Victivallis lenta: one gene and its partner. The protein of the gene in region 1 binds, or shares a complex with, the protein of each later gene. Links are inferred from orthologs where the notes say so. Each region holds a gene or a part of one and is shown in the gene's direction. Other genes may lie near its edges.

Region 1 (5,644 bases):
AAGGTTTTTCTGTTGGGTAATCTTACCCGGGACCCCGATCTGCGCGCTTTGCCGAGCGGCTCGGCGGTCTGTGAGTTCGGCATTGCCGTGAACCGCCGCTACATGTCCTCCAACGGACAGGAGGTCGAGGAGCCGTGCTTCGTCGACATCGTGGTCTGGGGCAGAAGCGCGGAGAGCTGCAAGCAGTACCTTGAAAAGGGCTCCCAGGTGATGATCGAAGGCCGTCTCCAGCTCGATCAGTGGGAAGACCGCAACGGCGGCGGCAAGCGTTCGCGGCTGCGGGTGATCGCCGAACAGGTCCAGTTCCTGAGCCGCCGTCCCGGCGGCGACGGGCAGCAGGGCGGCTACGGTGACGGCGGGCAGAGTTACGGCGGCGGCCGGCAGGGCGGCTACGGCGGGCAGCAGGGCGGCGGTTACAGCCAGCAGCCCCGCGGCAACGGCGGCTACGGCCAGCCGCGCCAGGCGCCGCAGGGCGGAATGCCGCGCGCTCCCCAGCAGCCGCAGGGCGGGATGCCCCGTGCGCCGCAGCCGGAGATGCCGCCGATGCCGGACAACGCTTTCAATCCCGATGAGGGGATGGAAGACGATATTCCGTTCTGATGCCGGATGTTCCGGCCGCCGACGGATGAGAGAAAACAAAAGATTCGCATTTACGTTATAACGAAAGGTATCAAATTATGCAGCCGAAAAGACAAGGTCGCCGCCGTTCGCCGGCGAAGCCGAAGGTTTGCCGTTTCTGCGAGGCGAAAGTCACTTACATTGACTTCAAGGACGCCGAAACGCTGAGCAAGTTCCAGACCGAGAAGGGCAAGATCATGCCGCGCCGGATCACCGGGACCTGCCTCGACCACCAGAAGATGCTCGCCACCGCCGTGAAGCGCGCCCGCATCATCGCTCTCGTGTACTAATTCCTGAAGGGGGAAAATAATATGGCTCACGTGAAACTGATCCTCCTCGATGACGTCGAGAACCTCGGGCTGGCCGGGGATGAAGTCCATGTCGCGCCGGGCTATGCCCGCAACTTCCTGCTGCCGCGCAAGCTGGCCGCGAAGGCGACTCCGGGTACGCTGCGGCTGATCGAGTCGCGCAAGGTCCAGATCGCCGCCCGCCGGGCGCAGGAGCTGGCCGACGCGAAGGCGCTCGCCGAGAAACTGGCCGGAATCGAGCTCTCGATTCCGATGCAGGCGACTGACGACGAGCAGCTGTTCGGCTCGGTCACCGCGCGCATGGTCGCCGATCAGCTGGCCGTTCAGGGGTTCAGCATCGACCACAACCGGGTCAAGATGGACCCGATCAAGACGCTCGGCACGTTCGATGTGGAGGTCAAGCTCCACAAGGACGTGGACGCCACGCTGAAGGTCTGGGTTGTCCGGGGCTGACGCGCGCATGGCGTTTGAAGAGAAAGCCGCGGCCCGCCCGGTTCCCGGGATTCTTCCCGACCGGGCGCAGCCGCACGACCCATCCGTGGAACGGGCCGTCCTCGCGGCGATGCTGCGGGAGCCCAGTCCCTGTGTGGATATTGCAATTGAACACTTCCGGACCCCGGAGGTGTTCTATTCGCATGTACACCGCGAGATTTACCAGGTCATCATCGACCTCTATGCAGATCCCGAGCTCAAGGTCGACATCATATCGGTGGCGCACCGGCTGAAGACGCTCGGCAAGCTTGATGCCGTCGGCGGCGAGCTGTTCCTCGCCGAACTGGACGGTGCGATTTCAACCACGGTCAACATCGAGTCGTGGTGCCTGATTCTCCGTAAATACGCGACTCTCCGGAAAATGATCGATGTCTGCAGCGAGTCGCTTCTGAAATGCTACGACCAGGACGCCGACGCCGGGCAGCTGGTTGAACAGATCGAAACCGATATCTACAAGGTCCGCAACGACCAGGAGAAGAGCTCGAACGTCGAAGTGCAGGATATCATCGCCGATGAATTCCGCGAGCTCATGAAGATCTACAACGGCGAAATCGAAGTCGGCATTCCGACCGGCTACGCGCAGCTCGACGCCTACACCGGCGGTCTGAAAGCCGGTGAAATGTTCGTTCTGGCGGCACGCCCCTCCATCGGCAAGACCAGTCTCGCGCTGAATCTGATCCGGAACCTCGTGCTGCCGACCCGGTCGCCGCATCCGCGGCGGGTGGCCTTTTTCAGCCTGGAAATGACCGCGGCGCAGATCGCGCGCCGCCTTTTGTGCACCGAAGCCGGATTGTCGGAGTCGGTGTTCTGGAACAAGTCCTTCCTGGACAGCGACCTGACCAAGATGACGAATGCGGTTTCCGCATTCCAGAAAGCGAAGCTTTTCATCGACGACACCGGCGGGCTGACCATCGCGGAACTCCGTGCCAAGGCGCGCCGGCTCAAAATGAAGGAGCATATCGATTGTGTGGTCATCGACTACCTGCAGCTCATGCATGCCGACGGCCGCACCGACAGCCGCCAGCAGGAGGTGGCCGAGATTTCGAGCGGAATCAAAACGCTGGCCAAAGATCTGAAGATTCCGGTGCTCGTGCTGGCGCAGCTGAACCGCGAGGTCGACAAGACCGCCGGCGCCGGGGCGCGCCCGAAGCTTGCGCATCTGCGCGAGTCCGGCACCATCGAGCAGGACGCGGACATCGTGACCTTCCTGCACCGGAACCGCGACGATGCGAAGGAGGTTTCGAGCGCCGACCAGAGCGTCGACGCCGAATGGATCATCGAAAAGAACCGTAACGGACGGACCGGCATCCTGAAGCTCCTCTTCTTTCCGACGAAGATGGAGTTCATCGCGGCCGCGCCGTACAAGGAGGAGGACTGCCCGCAGTAGGGCGTTCCCCGGAGTCCCGGATTATCCTCAGGAGTGGAAAGTATCGTGAAATTCGCAACAGTTATCGGCCGGACGCTGGCGGCCCTCGTGCTTTCGGGGGCCGGAGCCTGGGCGGCCCAGGTGGCCGAAGTCAAATTCGACCAGCAGGGGCTCCAGACGCTCCCGGATGAGCAGGTCGCCTTCAACGTCCAGCTGCGTCCCGGCGCGGAGTTCAAGCGCGAAACGCTCGACGCGGACGTCAAGCGGCTGTACAACACCGGGAATTTCGCCGACGTGGTCTCCGAAGTCGAAAACCTGCCCGGCGACAAGGTGCGGATCACCTTCAAACTCCGGTTGAAGCCGCGAGTGAAGCTGATTCAGTTCAAGGGGAACGTGAAATATTCCGCCGCCGAGCTCGGCAAGGAGGTCACGGTCGTCGAAGGCGGTCTCCTGAACGACAAGGCGCTGCGCGAAAGCGCGCAGAACCTCAGGAAGTTCTATAACGACAAAGGCTATACCGACAACAGGGTCACGCCGGTCGTCATGCCGGACGAGGACGGTTCCATCACGCTGACCTTCCAGATTGAAGAGAACCTGAAGCTCCGGGTTCACGACGTGACGTTCGAGGGGGCGGAGCTCTTTTCGCAGTGGGATCTGCGTCATTCGATCGCCAACCAGTATTCGTATTGGAACTGGCTGCCGTTCGTGAACGAATATCTGAACTACGGACTGCTGGACCGGCACGAACTCGATCTCGACCGGGCGCGGCTGCGCGAAAAGTACCATGACAAGGGGTATCTCGACTTCAAGATCGACGATGTCGTGCTGACCCCGGTTCCGGACGATCCGGAGTATGTCGACCTCGACTTCAAGATCACCGAGGGCGAGCCCTACAAGGTCGGCAAACAGACCATCGTCGGCAACACGGTCTTCACCGAAGAGGAGCTGCTGCCCTATCTGCGGCTCAGGGAGGGGGAGACCTTCTCGAGTTCGGCCGAACAGGAGAGCGTGCGCGGGATTTCGGCCCGTTACGGCTCGCTCGGCTATGCCGACATGAGCTGCCGCCCGGTGCGGCACGAGGATTTCGAGAACAAGACCGTCGATATCGTCTATGAGATCACCGAAGGGCGCAAATACTTCGTGCGGCAGGTCATCATCACCGGCAACACCGAGACGAAGGATAAGGTGATCCGCCGCGACCTCGTGATTCATGACGGCGATCCGCTCGACACGCGCCGCATCGACGTCAGCCGCCAGCGGCTGCTCGGCATGGGATATTTCGAGAATGTCGAAGCGTCGGCGGTCGGCGCGGATGCGCTCGACGAAAAGGATGTCGTGTTCAAGGTTCAGGAGAAGCCGACCCGCTACAACTTCCGGATCGGCGCCGGCGCGTCGGACATCAGCAACTTTTTCGGCATGGCCGAAATTTCGACTGACAACTTCGACATCATGAATCCCGGCAACTGGTTCTACGGCGGCGGCCAGCGCATGCGCATCCAGGGCGTGCTCGGCATCGACAACGCCGGCTTCAACGTGGATTTCGTGGAGCCGTGGCTGTTCGACCTGCCGCTGCGTTTCGAGATTTCCGGCTATATGAACATGGTCGATTACGATGAGTGGCGCGAGAACCGCGTCGGTTTCCGCACTTCGCTGACGCGCCGGATCTTCGACGACTTCACGTCGGTCACGCTCGGCTATAAGTTCGAATACGTGAAAATCAATGAAGTGTCGCACCGGTTCAAGGACTACATGCGCGAGAACAGGCAGACCGACGGGCAGCTGGTCAGCCAGCCGTCGCTGACTCTCGAACGCGACACCCGCGACAGCCTGATGGACCCGACCAGCGGCTACAATGCGAGCCTCTTCGGGTCGGTGACGCCGCAGTTCCTCGGTTCGTCGAGCAACTACTACCGGCTCGAGGCCAAGGGCAGCTACTACTACAGCTTTTTCGACAAGGCGATCGTCGCGATGGTCGGCGGCAAGATCGGCACGGTGGCTACGGTCAACCGCGACAAGGACGTTCCGATTTTCGAGCGTTACTTCCTCGGCGGCAGCGATTCGCTGCGCGGCTTCGACTACCGCTCCGTTTCGCCGACCTTCGGCCACGGAAACAACTACGGCGGCCAGACCATGCTGCAGCTGACGGCGGAGGTGACCCACCCGATCTGGGGGCCGATCCGCGGCGCCGTCTTCTGCGATGTCGGCAATGCCTGGAAGAACTCGTTCGAGATGGACCTCTCCGAAATCAATGTCGGCGTCGGTTACGGACTGCGTATCCGGCTGCCGGTAATCAACGCGCCGATCAAGCTCGACCTCGCTTACCCGATCGTGAACAATCAGGACTACGAATCGAACAAACTGCGCTTCCACTTCAACCTGGGATTTTCGTACTGATGAGCGAAGAATTGAAATTTGAACCGACCGCCGAGTCGCTGCTGGCGATTCTCGAGCGGCTGCGGGCCCCGGGCGGCTGCCCGTGGGACCGCGAACAGACGCGCCTCTCCCTGAGCCGCAGTCTGGCCGAAGAGTGCGCCGAACTGCTCGATGCGATCGACCGGGACGACCCGGCCGATATCTGCGACGAACTCGGCGACCTCTTCATGAACGTGCTGTTTCAGGCCGTTATCGCGAAGGAGAAGGGAGAATTCACCTACACCGACATGGCCGGGCATATCGTGGAGAAGATGGTCCGCCGCCACGCTCATATCTTCGGCGACGCCGAGGCCGGGACGGCGGAGGAGGTCACCGATCTCTGGGCGAAGATCAAGGAGAAGGAAAAAGCCGCGGCCGGCAAGCCGCGCGAAACGTCGATTCTCGACGGGGTCGGCCACTATCTGACCAGCCTGAACCGGGCCGAGAA
Region 2 (12,795 bases), on another replicon or contig:
TAGCGCTTATCCCTAATAAGCTCTAAGCGCTTTTGCGGGATGCAGCGTTACGGGAGGCGGAGGAGCTCCGCGGCGTTCCGGTGGAAAATCTGCTCCTGCTCGGCGGGAGAGAGCGGCAGCGAACGGATGAAGCCGAGCTGCTCTTTCTGGCCGTACCACGGAGAGTCGGTGCCGAAGAGGATGCGTCCGGCGCCGTGGGCGCGAATGATCCGGAGCAGCCGGTCGGCTTCGATATAGTCCGGGGAGGCCATGGCCAGATCCAGATAGACCGGCAGCCCGGTCAGGTATTTTTCGACGTCATCCCACATGGCAAGTCCGCCGAGGTGGGCGAGAATGAGCTTGACCCCGGGGAAGCGACGGTGAAATTCCGCGAGTTTTTCCGGGGTGCCCCGGCAGGGGGAATCGAACATCGCATCCCATCCGGCGTGGGTCACGACGAAGAGCCCGAGTTCTTCGCAGCGCTCCCAGACCGGGAACAGCCGCTCTTCGTCGAACCGGAAATGCTGGTATTCGGGGTGGACTTTGATGCCGGGGAGTCCGGCCGCCGCCACGGTTTCGATGGTCCGGAGCGGTTCCGGCTCGTCCGGATGAATGCCGCCGGTCATGATGAGCGGCCTCCGGTTTTCGCGCACGGCCCAGGCATTGATGTTCGTGCTGTTCCCGGGGGCGTTCACGACGGTCAGGCCGACCGCAAGATCGATTCCGGCCTCGCGCATCGACGCTTCGAGCCCGCTCCGGGTTCCGTCCGACCAGGCCGGAATTCTGGCCGCGCAGACCGCCAGCGCTTTGGCCGCCACTTTTTCGGGATAGAAATGTGCGTGAAAATCGATAACCATTTTAAATGAAAACGGACGGTTCCGGGAATTACCCCGAAGCCGCCCGCAGTGCATTAACCGGAACGTTTCTTATTTGACCGGTTCGTCCATCGGGGTCGCCGCGAGCTTCTGGAGCCATTCGACCTTCGGGAAATAGTCCTTGTAGTACGAGCGGATCAGGATCTCAAGCCCCTTCGTGCCGTACTCCCAGTCGAGGATCTTGTCTCCGAGCGCCTTGCGGACATTGCTCTGGTCGAAGACGATATCCGACGAGAAATACGGGAAAAGGTCGCCGAGGAAGCGGCTCATGAGCTTGTTGTCCATGTTCGGCGAATCCTCGTTCGGGTCGATCGAAACCCCTTCGAGTCGCAACACGCCGCAGACCGCGTCCTGGATCTGGCGGGTGGTCAGCGGGCTTTCGCCGGTGACATGGTAGGCCCGGTTCTCCACAGGCTGCTGGAAAAGCGCCGTAATCGCCTCCTGCACATAATCGATCGGCACGAAATAGACATGCTCGGACGGGATCGTTGCGAAGTTGATGCCGAGATTGACCGGCTGGACGTGCGGAACGCCGAGCTTCGAGCAGCGATGGCTCTTGAGCTTGCCGAGAAATTCGAGAATGCGGTAGAAAGCCAGCGGCTTGCGGATGCGCCCGTCCGAGCGGCGCCCGGTGATGATCGACGGCCGGTAGATCGAAAACGGGATTCCCGAATTCCGGACCAGCATTTCAGCCTTGTACTTGCTCTCTTCATAGGGATTGTTGAAGCCGCTGTCGATCGGATTGTCCTCGATGGCGCGCCCGACCAGCCTGCCCGCGATATACGCGGTTCCGACATAATGGAGCTCCTTGACCTTGAGCAGCTTGGCAAGCTCGACGATGTTTTTGCTGCCCTGGTAATTGATGCGGAACGTCCGCCCGGTCGGGTCCTGTCCCAGATTCACGTCGGCCGCGCAGTGGAAGACCACGTTCACGCCTTCGAGCAGCGGATTTTTCGCCATTTCAACCGGATCGAGGTCGACCACATCGCCTTCGATGACGCTGACCTTCGAGAGAATCCGGTCCGCAAGCTCGGGACAGCCGTCGAATTTGCATTCGTCGCGGATGATCTCCTCCGTCCTCTGCCGGGCGCTCTTTACGGCACTTTTGCGGGCAAGGCAGACAAACTCGCAATCCTGCCGTTCACGGAGCAGCGCAACGACAAAGGCGCTGCCGACGAGACCGGTGATGCCGGTCAGAAAAATTTTCTTCATAGTCCCTGGTTTTTTCGTTGTGACCCAATCGTTCAAAATAGCAAAATACGTTTAGACTATACACCTGAATCCGTGTGAATTCAAGCAGACCCCCTAAAAAAAGTCCCGAGATCGCCGTCAAAACCGGTTCGGGGCTTGATTTTGGAGGGCGCAAGGTCTATCTTATTACAATAACAGTTTGCCGGGGAGGGTATATGGGGTTACGAAAAATTCATCTGGCGATTCCGCTGCTCGCCGCGCTGATTCTGGCCGGCTGCGGGGAAGAGAAAAAATCCGCCGGCGACGGGCGGATGCCGGTTTACAGCGGGCTGCCGCCGGTCGCGTTTCTGGCCTCGGCCGTCGGCGGGGAGCGGGTCGACTCGCATTCGATGCTGCCCGAAGGGCGCAGCCCGCACGATTATTCGCCGGGCCCGCGCGAGGTTCGCGGCGTCGTGTCGTCCAGGCTCTTCTTCACGACCGGCATGAGTTTCGAGAATACGGTCAGCCGGGCGCTTGCGCCGGAGCGCACGCGCATTGTCGATGTGAGCGCGGGCGTTGAGCGGATCCCGTTCGACGGCGTCGGCTGCGACGACCCGTCGCACCGCCACGAGGGGGCCGCCGTGCACGATCACGACTGCGGACACAATCATAAGCACGGCGAAGTCTGCACGCACGATCACGACCGCGCCGGGGAGGCGCCCTGCGACGACTGCGCGAAGGACCACGCGCACGGCGCCAGCGATCCGCATGTCTGGCTTTCGGCGCACAACGCGGCGGTTATGGCGGAGAATATCGCAAAGGCGCTTTCCGAAGCCGATCCCGCCGGCGCCGCCGTCTACGCCGCGAATCTCGAGGCGCTCAAGCGGAAGCTGCGGGAGGGCGAGGAGTATGCGAAGCGGTCGCTCGCTCCGTATGCGGGGCGCGAATTTTATGTCTATCACCCGGCTTTCGGGTATTTTGCGAAGATGGTCAATCTCCGGCAGGAGGCGATCGAACTCGGCGGCCGCGAGGCGACGCCGAAGCGCCTTTCGGAAATCATCCGGCGCGCGCTGGAGAACCGTGTCAGGGTCGTTTTCGTGCAGCCGCAGTTCAATCCGAACAGCGCCCGGGCGCTCGGCAATGCCATCGGCGGCAAGGTCGCGCCGCTTGACGCGCTCGCCGCGGACATCCCCGCCAATATCCGCGCGATGACCGACGCCCTGATCGAAGGATTCGCATCCGAGGGGAGGAAATAGAACCCGATGGCTTCCTCTCCGCAAATTATCGTTGAACTGTCGGATGTCTGGTTCGGTTACGAGCCGGGCGTCCCGGCGCTCGAAGGCGTGAATTTCAAAATCGAACGCGGCCGCTCCGGCTGCATCGTCGGCCCGAACGGCGGCGGAAAAAGCACGCTGATGCGGCTGCTGCTCGGGCTCCTGACGCCGCAGAGGGGGAAAATCCGGGTTTTCGGCACGACTCCGGTTGCGGCGCGCCCGCATATCGGCTATATGCCGCAGTATCATCAGCTCGACGCGGCGTTTCCGGTCACGGTCTTCGAGGTCGTGCTGATGGGGCGTATGCGGAAGGGGTTCTGGGGGCGCTACGCCGCGGCCGACCGCGAGGCGGCGCGCAGGGCACTTGAGGAGATGGGGATTCCGGAGCTCGCGTCGCGCAGCTTCTCGGAGCTCTCCGGCGGCCAGCGCCAGCGGGTGCTGATCGCCCGGGCGCTGGCGAGCGAGCCGGAACTGCTGCTGCTCGACGAGCCGACCGCGAACATCGATCCCGGCGCCGAAGAGCAGTTCTACGCGACGCTCGATGTGCTGCGGAAGCGCATGACCGTCCTGACCGTGTCGCACGACCTCGGTTTCGTGAACCGCGAAATCGACCTTGTGATCTGTGTCAACCGGCGCGTGACGGTACACGAGGCCGCGGCCTTTTCCGCCGAGACGGCCAACGAGGTCTATCATCATCAGGTGAACCTGATCAAGCATGATCACGCCTGTTTCTGCAACTGCGAGCACCGCCGCACGGAGCCGGAGAGGGAGGACGCGAAATGAACGTTTTCCAGGAGCTGCTGCGTCCGGAGATGAGCGTCTGGCGTTATGCGCTGATCATCGGGGCGCTTTCGAGTGTTTCGCTCGGCATCGTCGGGACGATGGTCGTGACGCGGCGGATCAGTTCGCTGGCCGGGGCCGCGTCGCATGCGGCGCTGGGCGGAATCGGCGTCGCGCTGTTCCTGCAGCAGATGCTGCTGCCGTGGTTTGCGCCGATGCTCGGCGCGGTGATCGGGTCGGTTTCGGCCGCGCTGGTGGTCGGCGTCGTGAATCTGTATGCGCGGGAGCGGGAAGACACGATCATCAACGTGGTCTGGGCGCTCTGGATGTCGATCGGCCTGATTTTCCTGCACTGGACGAGCGGATATGTGGATCTCCAGGGGTATCTGTTCGGCAACATCCTGCTGGTGACCCGGACGGAGATCTATATGACGCTGGGGCTGGATCTGCTGATCCTCATCCCGACGCTGCTGTTTTACAACAACATCCTTGCGATGTCGTTCGACGGCACGTTCGCGGAACTGCGCGGGGTGCGCGTGAAGCTGATCTATTTCCTGCTGCTGGTCCTGACGGCGCTGGCGATCGTGCTGCTGATCAACGTGGTCGGCATCATTCTCGTCATTGCGCTTCTGACGCTGCCCGCGGCGACGGCGGGGTGTTTTACGCGCCACCTGTGGTCGATGATGCTGGGCGCGACGATTTTGAGCGGGGTGTTTCTGGTCGGCGGCCTGTTCGGCGGTTTCTGGATCGACCTGCCTTCCGGGCCGGTGATCGTGGTGCTGGCGGCGCTGGTCTATCTGTGCGGACTCGGATTTACCGCGTGGCGGAAGCGCGGTTGAGGATTTTTTTGAATTTCAGGGGGTGGTGCGAATGAAAAAACGGAATCTGATTTTCTGCGGGGCGGCCTGTTCGGCGCTGCTGCTTTTTGCCGCCGGGTGCGGCCCTTCCACGGCGGAGGAGTGTCTGAAGAACGGCGCCGACCGCGGTGCGAACGGGGACTGGAAGGGTGCGCTTAAAATGGCGGACCGCGCCGCGGAGCTGAGTCCGGACAACGTTTCGGCGCTCGTGCTGCGGGCGGTTGCCTGCGACGCGCTCGGCGAACGCGACCGCGCGCTCGATGCGGCGCGCCAGGCCGCCGTGCGCAACCCGGAGAGCTTTGCGGCGCAGTATACGCTCGGCCGGCTCTATGCGGCCGATCCGGCGCGTTACACCGATGCGCTTCCGGCGCTGACCCGCGCCGCGTCGCTGCGCGGTTTTAAGGACCGCGGCACGCTGGTCATGCTGGCGAATACGCTGGTTGCCCAGCGTTCGCCGTCGGCGATGAGCTGGCTCAATACGCTTGTCCGCATCGCGCCGGAGCTCGAATCCGAGGCGGCGTACCACAATCTGCTCGGCATTGCGCAGGCGCATGCCAGGCGTCCCGACGCGGCGCGTCAGGCGTTCACCCGCGCCTACCAGCTGGGCCGGAACAATCCGACGATCGTCTACAATATCGGCGCCTTTTTCGACCGTTATGCCTCGAATCCGCGCGCGGCGGCGTCGTTTTACCGGAAGTTCCTCGAACTCGCCGGGGAAGATGCGGCCTTTGCGGCTCGGAAGAGCGAAGTCACGGCGCGCCTCGCGCGCATACGGTGAGGCGGGAGGAGCTGCGGTTCGATGGGATTCGGCGTTTCGAAGGATGTGATCGAGGAGATCCGCTCCCGCTGCGATATCGTGGACCTGATCGGGAGTTTTGTGCCGCTCAAGCGGTCCGGAACCAACACCTACAAGGGGCTCTGTCCGTTCCATCAGGAGAAGACGCCGTCGTTCCATGTGGATGCGTCGCGGCAGATGTACCACTGTTTCGGGTGCGGCAAGGGCGGCGACGTGTTCCGTTTCTATATGGATAAGGAGAATGTCGGCTTTTCCGACGCGCTGCATATGCTTGCATCGCGCGTCGGCGTGGTGATTCCGGAGAACTCGGGTGAGAACAGCGATCCTGCCGAGGGCCGCCGCCGGGCCGATGCGCGGGAGCGGCTCTACCGCGTCAACGAGGATTTCTGCTGCTTCTTCGAGCGGACGCTGCTCGGGAACCCTGATTCCCCGCCGACCCAGTACCTGATCAAGCGCGGGATTCCGCGCGACGTTGCGGAGAAATTCCGCATCGGCGCGGCGCCGGATGCGTGGACCGCCTGTCTCGAATACGGGCTTTCGCTCGGTTATACCGAAGAGGAGCTCGTTACCTCCGGAATCGTCCGCCGCAAAGAGGAGACCGGGAGGCTCTTCGACCACTTCAAGGGGCGGCTCACCTTTGCGATCACGAACGAACAGGGCAGGGTTGTCGGGTTTTCGGCCCGCTCGCTCGAAGCCAAGCCGCCGGCCGGCAAATACATCAATACGCCGGAGAGCCCGGTGTTCAAGAAGGGGAATCTGCTTTATGCGCTGCCGCTGGCGCGCAAGATGATGGTCGAGAAGAATATGGCGATTCTCTGCGAAGGCCAGCTCGATACGATCGCCTTCCACCGCGCCGGCTTCGAGTGCGCGGTCGCGCCGCAGGGGACCGGGTTCACCGAGGGGCAGGCGCGGATTCTGAAGCGCTATGCGAACCGGATTTTCCTCGCCTTCGATGCGGATTCCGCCGGGCAGAAGGCGATTCTGCGCGCGGTCGAACTCCTGCTGCCGCTGTCGATGGAGATCAAGGTGATCCGCATACCGGGCGGCAAGGACCCGGACGAGTTGTTCCGCAACGGCGGCCCGGACGCGGTTGCCGCGGCGGTCGATGACGCGATTCCGTGGCTCGACGTGCTGGTCGCTTCGCTGCCGGAACGGTACGATATGGACTCCCCCGCCGGGCGCGGCCGGGCCGCCGGGGAGGTGGCCGGCTACCTGCTGAAGATCACGAGCCAGGTCGAGCTTGAGCTGTATATCCGCAAGGCCGCCACGGCGCTCCAGATCAGCGAGGAGGCGTTCTGGTCCGAGCTGCGCCGGATACAGGCCGGGGCGCGCCGGAGCGATTTTTCGGCGGTTCCCACCGAAACGGCGGTTCCGGCGCCGAAGCCGGAGAAATTCGCATCGGCGCCGGGGCTTTCGGCTGCGCTGCTGACGCTGCTTGAGCTGGCGATTTCGTCCGAGGAGGCGGCGAAGCGGCTGTCGGAACTCTGTTCGCCGGAGGAGCTCGGCAGCGAGGACACGGTCGGCCGGGCGTTGAACGCCGTGATCGACGCGGCCCAGAACGGAGTGCATGCGAACGCGGCTTCACTGCTCGGGGAGATGCTGATCGAGTCGCCGGACCCGGCGGTCAGCCGGGTGCTGGTCGAGCACCGGGAGTTCGCCGATCCGGAGAAGGCGCTGGCCGACTCCGTCGCGCAGCTGCGGCGCGCCCGCAGCAGGGAATCGCGGGCCGAGCTGCTGGTCCGGCTCCGCGGCACGGTCGATCCGGCCGAAAAAATGGCGATACTGAAACAAATTTCCGAATTGCGGTGACACGGTGCGGATTTCCGGCCGTTCCGCGGATGGAACAGGAAGGTGAGAGATGAAACGGTTCTGGTTGATTTGTGCGGCGGGCGCGGCAGCGGTCCTGACCGGCTGCGTGCGGGAGGTCGAGAGCAAGGAGCAGAAGTTCGTGGCGGGGTCCCTGCCGCTGCCGGAGTACGCGCCGCTCGAGCGCTACAAGCTCGGCATCAACCTCGAGGGGGATCGCGAATATGTGGCGGGCGGCGACAGCACGCTGCATTTCACGATCACGAACCTCGATACGGAGCCGGTGCGGATTCCGGAGTGGTATATGAACGAGCCGGACAACCTGCTGCTCTACTGCCAGCCGTGGTTCCCCGGCCAGGAGGAGCCGGATGAAAATCTCTGGGTGCCGATCGAGATCGAGACGAAGAAGCCGGATTTCCGTTTCCCGCTGGAGCTCTCCCCGGAGAGCAAGGTGTTCATCGACCGCGACCTGCGCATCCTGCGCGCCCTGAAGCTGACGCCGGAGGGGGAGCGGCGCTTCTTCATCAAGGTGAAGCTGAATCTGAAGTCGGTCGACGTCGAGAGTCCGGTTTTCGGCATTTCGGTCCATTCGCAGGAGGCCGAGGAGGCGAAGCTCAAGGCGCAGCAGCAGAGGAAACAGCGTGAAGCCCTCTGAGGAGACCGCCTGCGGCGTGACGCCGGAGGAGTTCGAGCGGTTTACGCTCTATTGCTGCCGCTCCGACAACAGCGTGGACAATCTGCGCCGGGCCGAGCTGCTCGGTTTCGGCGGAGGAGTGCGGATCGCGCCGGGGGCGATCGTCCGCATCGGCGCGAATCCGATCGGCGAAAACAGTTTTATCGGGCTTTACTGCTATGTGAACGGCGACGTGCGCATCGGCCGCAATGTCCTGATCGGTCCGTACTGTTCGCTGCCGGCCGGGAATCATAAATTCGACCCGGCGACGCAGAGTTTTGCGACGAAGCGGGATGCCGCGAAGCCGATCGTGATCGGCGACGGCAGCTGGCTCGCGTCGGGATGCACGGTGACCGGCGGCGTGACGGTGGGACGCTGCAATCTCATTTGCGCGAACTCCGTCGTCACGCACGATACGCCGGATTATGCGATCATGGCCGGCACGCCGGCACGCCGGATCGGGGAGATCGACCCGGAGAGCGGCGAGTACCGTTACTGGAAGTGAAACGCGCGTTCCGCGAGCGTTTTCCGCCGGAGGGCGGAGGGAAGGGGGCCTGTCGTGAAGTTTATCGGGAGACATACCGGAAACACGGTTTTTCCGTCGCCGGAGCCGGGGGAGGCGGTCGGTTTGAATCCGCCCCCGCTGCAATGGGTTCCGGAACCGGGGTCCGGTCCTTACCGGGTCACCGTGACCGGCGCGGACGGCGGAACCCTGTTCGATGTCGAAACGGAGCGGAACGTCTTCCGCTTTCCCGCGAAGCTGCCGGCGGGCCGCTATCGCTGGAATGTGCGCCGCGGTGCCGACGAGCGCGGCGAATGGGCGTTCACGGTTTCGCCGGATGCCGTCGAGTTCCTGCCGCCGTCGGCGGAGGAGCTGCTCGCCGCGCTGCCTGCGGAGCGCCCGCGCCACATCTACTTTCCGGAGGAGCTCGCTTCTCTGGCGGCCGCCCATCCGGTCCAGCTGGCAATTCTCGAACGCAATGTGAAGCTGGCTCTGGAAGAGGGATTCATGCGCTACCCCGATTTCTGGCGCGCCGGCGGCCGCACCGATTACCGCAGCGCCCTCGACGAAGTGCGCCGGTTTCTCGACCGTAACACGGCGGCCTGTGCGCTGCTGTGGCTCTTCCGGCGCGAGCGCCGGGCGGGGGAGTATGCCCGGCGGGCGCTGCTGACGGTCTGCGAGTGGAATCCGGCCGGGGCGTGTTCGGTCGCGGGGCCGTGGGGCGACGAAGTCGGGCTCTCGATCGTGCGGATTCTGCCCGCCGTGTTCGACTGGGTTTACGAACTGCTTTCTCCGCAGGAGCGGCGCTGGGCGGCGGAGACGCTGCGGCAGCACGCGCGGCAGGTTTACGGGCTCCTGACGGAGGGCGATTATTTCGGGGAACCCGGCAATTCGCACTCCGGCCGGCTGCCCGGGTATCTCGGGGAGCTTGCACTGGTGCTGCACGGCGAAATTCCGGAGGAGGAGTGCCGGCGCTGGCTCGCGTGCGCGCTTGATCTGTACGGTTCGATCTTTCCGCACTACGGCGGCCGCGACGGCGGCTGGGCCGAGGGGCCGTTCTACGCCTCCAGCTATACGAAGTGGTATCTGCCGTTTTTTCTGGCCGTGGAGCGCATCAGCGGATTTTCATTTCTGGTCAAGCCGTTTTTCCGCCATGTCGCGGAGTTCTTCCTGCATTTCGCCGTGCCGGGAATGGAGTGCCATCCGTTCGGCGACGGTCACTGGCCGACTGAATCCGAGTGGCCCGGATTTCAGGCGCAGAATCCGTTCGGCATTTATGCCGAACGCTTCGGTCCGGAGCTCGCAAGGCGGTTTTCGGCGCGCTGCGACGCCGCGATCGAACGCTATGAGCTGCATCTGCTCGATGTGATCCGGCCGGAGCCGCGCGCCCCGCTGCCGCCGGAGAGCCGGGTCGGTACCGACCGCAGCTATGTTTCGCACGATGCCGGACTGGCGAGCCTGCACACCTGTCTTGCGTGTCCGGAGCGCGATATCGCGGTTTTCGCCCGTGCGAGCCGTTACGGCACGCCGAGCCACCAGCACGCGGACCAGGGGGACTTCGCCCTGCTGATCGGCGGGCAGGCGTTTCTTGCGCCGAGCGGCAGCTTCGGGTATCAGTTCGGCGAGCCGCACCACCGGATCTGGACGCAGCAGACCGTTGCGGCGAACTGCTTCCTCATCGACGGGGAAGGGCAGAAGAAGAACAGCCCCGAGGCGACGGGATGGATGGAGACGGAGCTGGAGCGGGAGGATGTTTCGCGTATCGTCATGCACCTCGAAGAAGCGTATCCGATGCTCGAACGCTGTACGCGCACACTGATTTTCAACCATCGTACCGGCGCTTTGACCGTGACCGATGAAATCCGGGCCGCGAAACCGGTCGCGCCCGACTGGCGGCTGCACAGCTATGTCGCGCCGGAGCCGGACGGAGCAGGATTCCGCATTGTCCGTCCGGCCGGCATCCTCCGTTTCGAGGTGCGCGGCCCCGGAGAAGCGGTCTATTCGGCCGGAAACCGTTACTGTTATCCGAACGGAGCCGCGGAGGAGACGGTTCCGTGCCGCGAGCGCGAGCCCCAGTGGCATATGAACTGGCGCTTCGCTCCGGCGAAGGAGTTCGTGATAGAAGCCGTGTTTCATCCCGATTGCAACCAGAGGAGGAAAGAGGAATGCTGAAACTTATCATGCCGAATGGACTGAGCCGGGACTACCGGACGATCCGGCGATTCATCAAAATCATGGAGACGATGGGCGCCTACGGGTTCCGGGACCTGGCCGAAAACGTCTACCCGAATCACAGATTTTCGTGGATGAAGCGTTCGCCGGGCGGAACGGAGAAGCATTCGCGTCCGCAGAAGCTCCGGCTGATGTTCGAGGAGCTCGGGCCGACCTTCGTCAAGCTCGGGCAGATCCTGTCGACCCGGCCGGACCTGATTTCGAAGCCTTACGCCGACGAGCTGACCCGGCTGACCGAACATGTCGCCCCGTTCCCGGTCGAGCAGGTCGAAGCGATCATCGTCGAAGAGTTCGGCAAGCCGCCGCAGGAGCTGTTCGCGGAATTCAGCAGCCGGCCGATGGCCGCCGCCAGCATCGGGCAGGTGCATGCCGCGAAACTGAAGGACGGCATGGAGGTCGTGGTCAAGGTGCGCCGTCCCGGCATCGTCGAAACGATCAACACCGATCTGGAAATCATGCGTTTCATCGCCGGGAAGATGGAAGAGTATTCGGAGTCCTTCGAGCGGATGGAGCCGACCCGGATCGTTTCCGAATTCGCCTATTCGCTGAGCAGGGAGCTGAATTACCGCGCCGAAGCGGCGAATTTGCTGCTGTTCCATAAAAATATGTCCGGCACGTCGAATATGAAAGTGCCGGCGCTCGTGCAGGAGCTTTCGGGCGAGAAGGTGCTGACCATGGAGCGTATTCACGGGGACTCGGTCACGACGGTGCTGGCCGACCCGGAGAAGGCCGCCCGGTACGACCTGAAGTTTCTGGCGGAGGTCGGGGTGAACTCGATGCTGAGCCAGATTTTCGAATACGGCTTCTTCCACGCCGATCCGCATCCCGGAAATATCTTTCTGCTGAAGGGCAATATTCTGGTCTTTATCGATTTCGGCATGATGGGGCGGGTCAGCATCGCCGAGCGGCACGATTTCGTGAAGGTCATCGACTACATGCTGCGCGGGGAGATTTCGCTGATGACCGACTGCGCGCTGCGCATGACCATCTCCGGGCAGTTCGCCGGCAGCCGTGACGATCTCGAGCGCGACGTTTCGGATCTGGTCGACGAGAACATCAATCTGCCGCTCGACAAGATCAGCGTGGCGCACATCCTCGAACAATTGCTGCAGTTGTTCGAGAAGTATCATATGGCGCTCAAGCCGAATCTCTATATGATGTTCAAGGCGCTCATCACGATCGAGCACATCGGGCGGAGTTTCAATCCGCAGCTGAAGATCGTCGAGATGGTCCGGCCGTTCATACAGCAGATGAAGCTGCGCGGCATGGACCCGCGCGGACACATCCGGCGGTTTCTGGATAATTTCGGCGACAACCTCACGGCGCTCGAGTCGCTGCCGCTGTCGCTGCGCAACGTGGTTTCGAAGTTCGAGGCGGGGCAGCTGACCTTGCGGGTCGAACACCACCGGCTCAACGATATCGAGGAGACGCTTTACGTGACCGGTGAACGGCTGTCGCGTTCGCTGCTGGTCGCTGCGCTGCTGGTCGGTTCGGCGCTGATCGTCGTTGCGAAGATTCCGCCGTACTGGGGGGAGAATACCTCGGTGATCGGCATGTTCGGCTTCCTGATTTCCGGCGGCCTGAGTCTGGTGATCCTGATCGCCGACCACCGCCAGCGCCGCAGCTTCCTGCGCGACCGCGTCAAGCGGCGGCGCGAGGAGGAGATGAAATTGCACAAGTGACCGTTTCTTCCCGGACGGCGGGGGGGCGGGCGGCCGGTATTGCGGGTGGACACGGTGTTTTCACCCGATCGCCGCGGCGCGGTCCGCGATGCCGCCGAATGGAAAATTTTAAAAAACACGGTTCCCCTGTTTGATTTCTGCTGATTGATTAGTATAATATATACGGCAG

Evidence for each region.
Region 2: the proteins of dnaB (region 1) and dnaG are in contact, whole or in part, in a crystal structure (PDB 2R6A), measured with the Geobacillus stearothermophilus proteins. The link is inferred for Victivallis lenta from one-to-one orthologs. Residues at the interface, in WP_033016901.1 of Geobacillus stearothermophilus: Ser13, Glu15, Ala16, Gln18, Glu91, Leu92, Asp94, Ala95, Val96, Pro97, Thr98, Ala99, Ala100, Asn101, Tyr104, Tyr105, Ile108; in WP_049624496.1 of Geobacillus stearothermophilus: Lys456, Leu457, Leu458, Pro459, Ala460, Asn463, Ala464, Leu467, Leu535, Leu536, Ile537, Ala538, Gln544, Glu545, Asp548, Tyr549, His552.

The regions. Positions count from the first base shown.
Region 1 is NZ_VUNS01000016.1:87,709-93,352, forward strand. What follows is about bases 728-3,595. They hold dnaB (replicative DNA helicase), read left to right. Parts: upstream 728-1,386; coding sequence 1,387-2,805; downstream 2,806-3,595. Other genes in these bases: rpsR (30S ribosomal protein S18), read left to right, coding at 728-908; rplI (50S ribosomal protein L9), read left to right, coding at 930-1,379; bamA (outer membrane protein assembly factor BamA), read left to right, coding at 2,851-3,595. Outside these bases: FYJ85_RS14420 (single-stranded DNA-binding protein), read left to right, coding at 1-600; more of rpsR, read left to right, coding at 678-727; more of bamA, read left to right, coding at 3,596-5,178; mazG (nucleoside triphosphate pyrophosphohydrolase), read left to right, coding at 5,178-5,644. UniProt on the Escherichia coli protein: The main replicative DNA helicase, it participates in initiation and elongation during chromosome replication. Travels ahead of the DNA replisome, separating dsDNA into templates for DNA synthesis.
Region 2 is NZ_VUNS01000006.1:144,916-157,710, forward strand. What follows is about bases 5,215-8,137. They hold dnaG (DNA primase), read left to right. Parts: upstream 5,215-5,734; coding sequence 5,735-7,540; downstream 7,541-8,137. Other genes in these bases: FYJ85_RS07870 (tetratricopeptide repeat protein), read left to right, coding at 5,215-5,713; FYJ85_RS07880 (lipoprotein), read left to right, coding at 7,590-8,137. Outside these bases: FYJ85_RS07845 (amidohydrolase family protein), read right to left, coding at 48-836; FYJ85_RS07850 (SDR family oxidoreductase), read right to left, coding at 906-2,066; FYJ85_RS07855 (metal ABC transporter substrate-binding protein), read left to right, coding at 2,261-3,280; FYJ85_RS07860 (metal ABC transporter ATP-binding protein), read left to right, coding at 3,287-4,081; FYJ85_RS07865 (metal ABC transporter permease), read left to right, coding at 4,078-4,917; more of FYJ85_RS07870, read left to right, coding at 4,949-5,214; more of FYJ85_RS07880, read left to right, coding at 8,138-8,192; FYJ85_RS07885 (acyltransferase), read left to right, coding at 8,179-8,715; FYJ85_RS07890 (DUF4962 domain-containing protein), read left to right, coding at 8,770-10,884; FYJ85_RS07895 (ABC1 kinase family protein), read left to right, coding at 10,878-12,626. UniProt on the Escherichia coli protein: RNA polymerase that catalyzes the synthesis of short RNA molecules used as primers for DNA polymerase during DNA replication.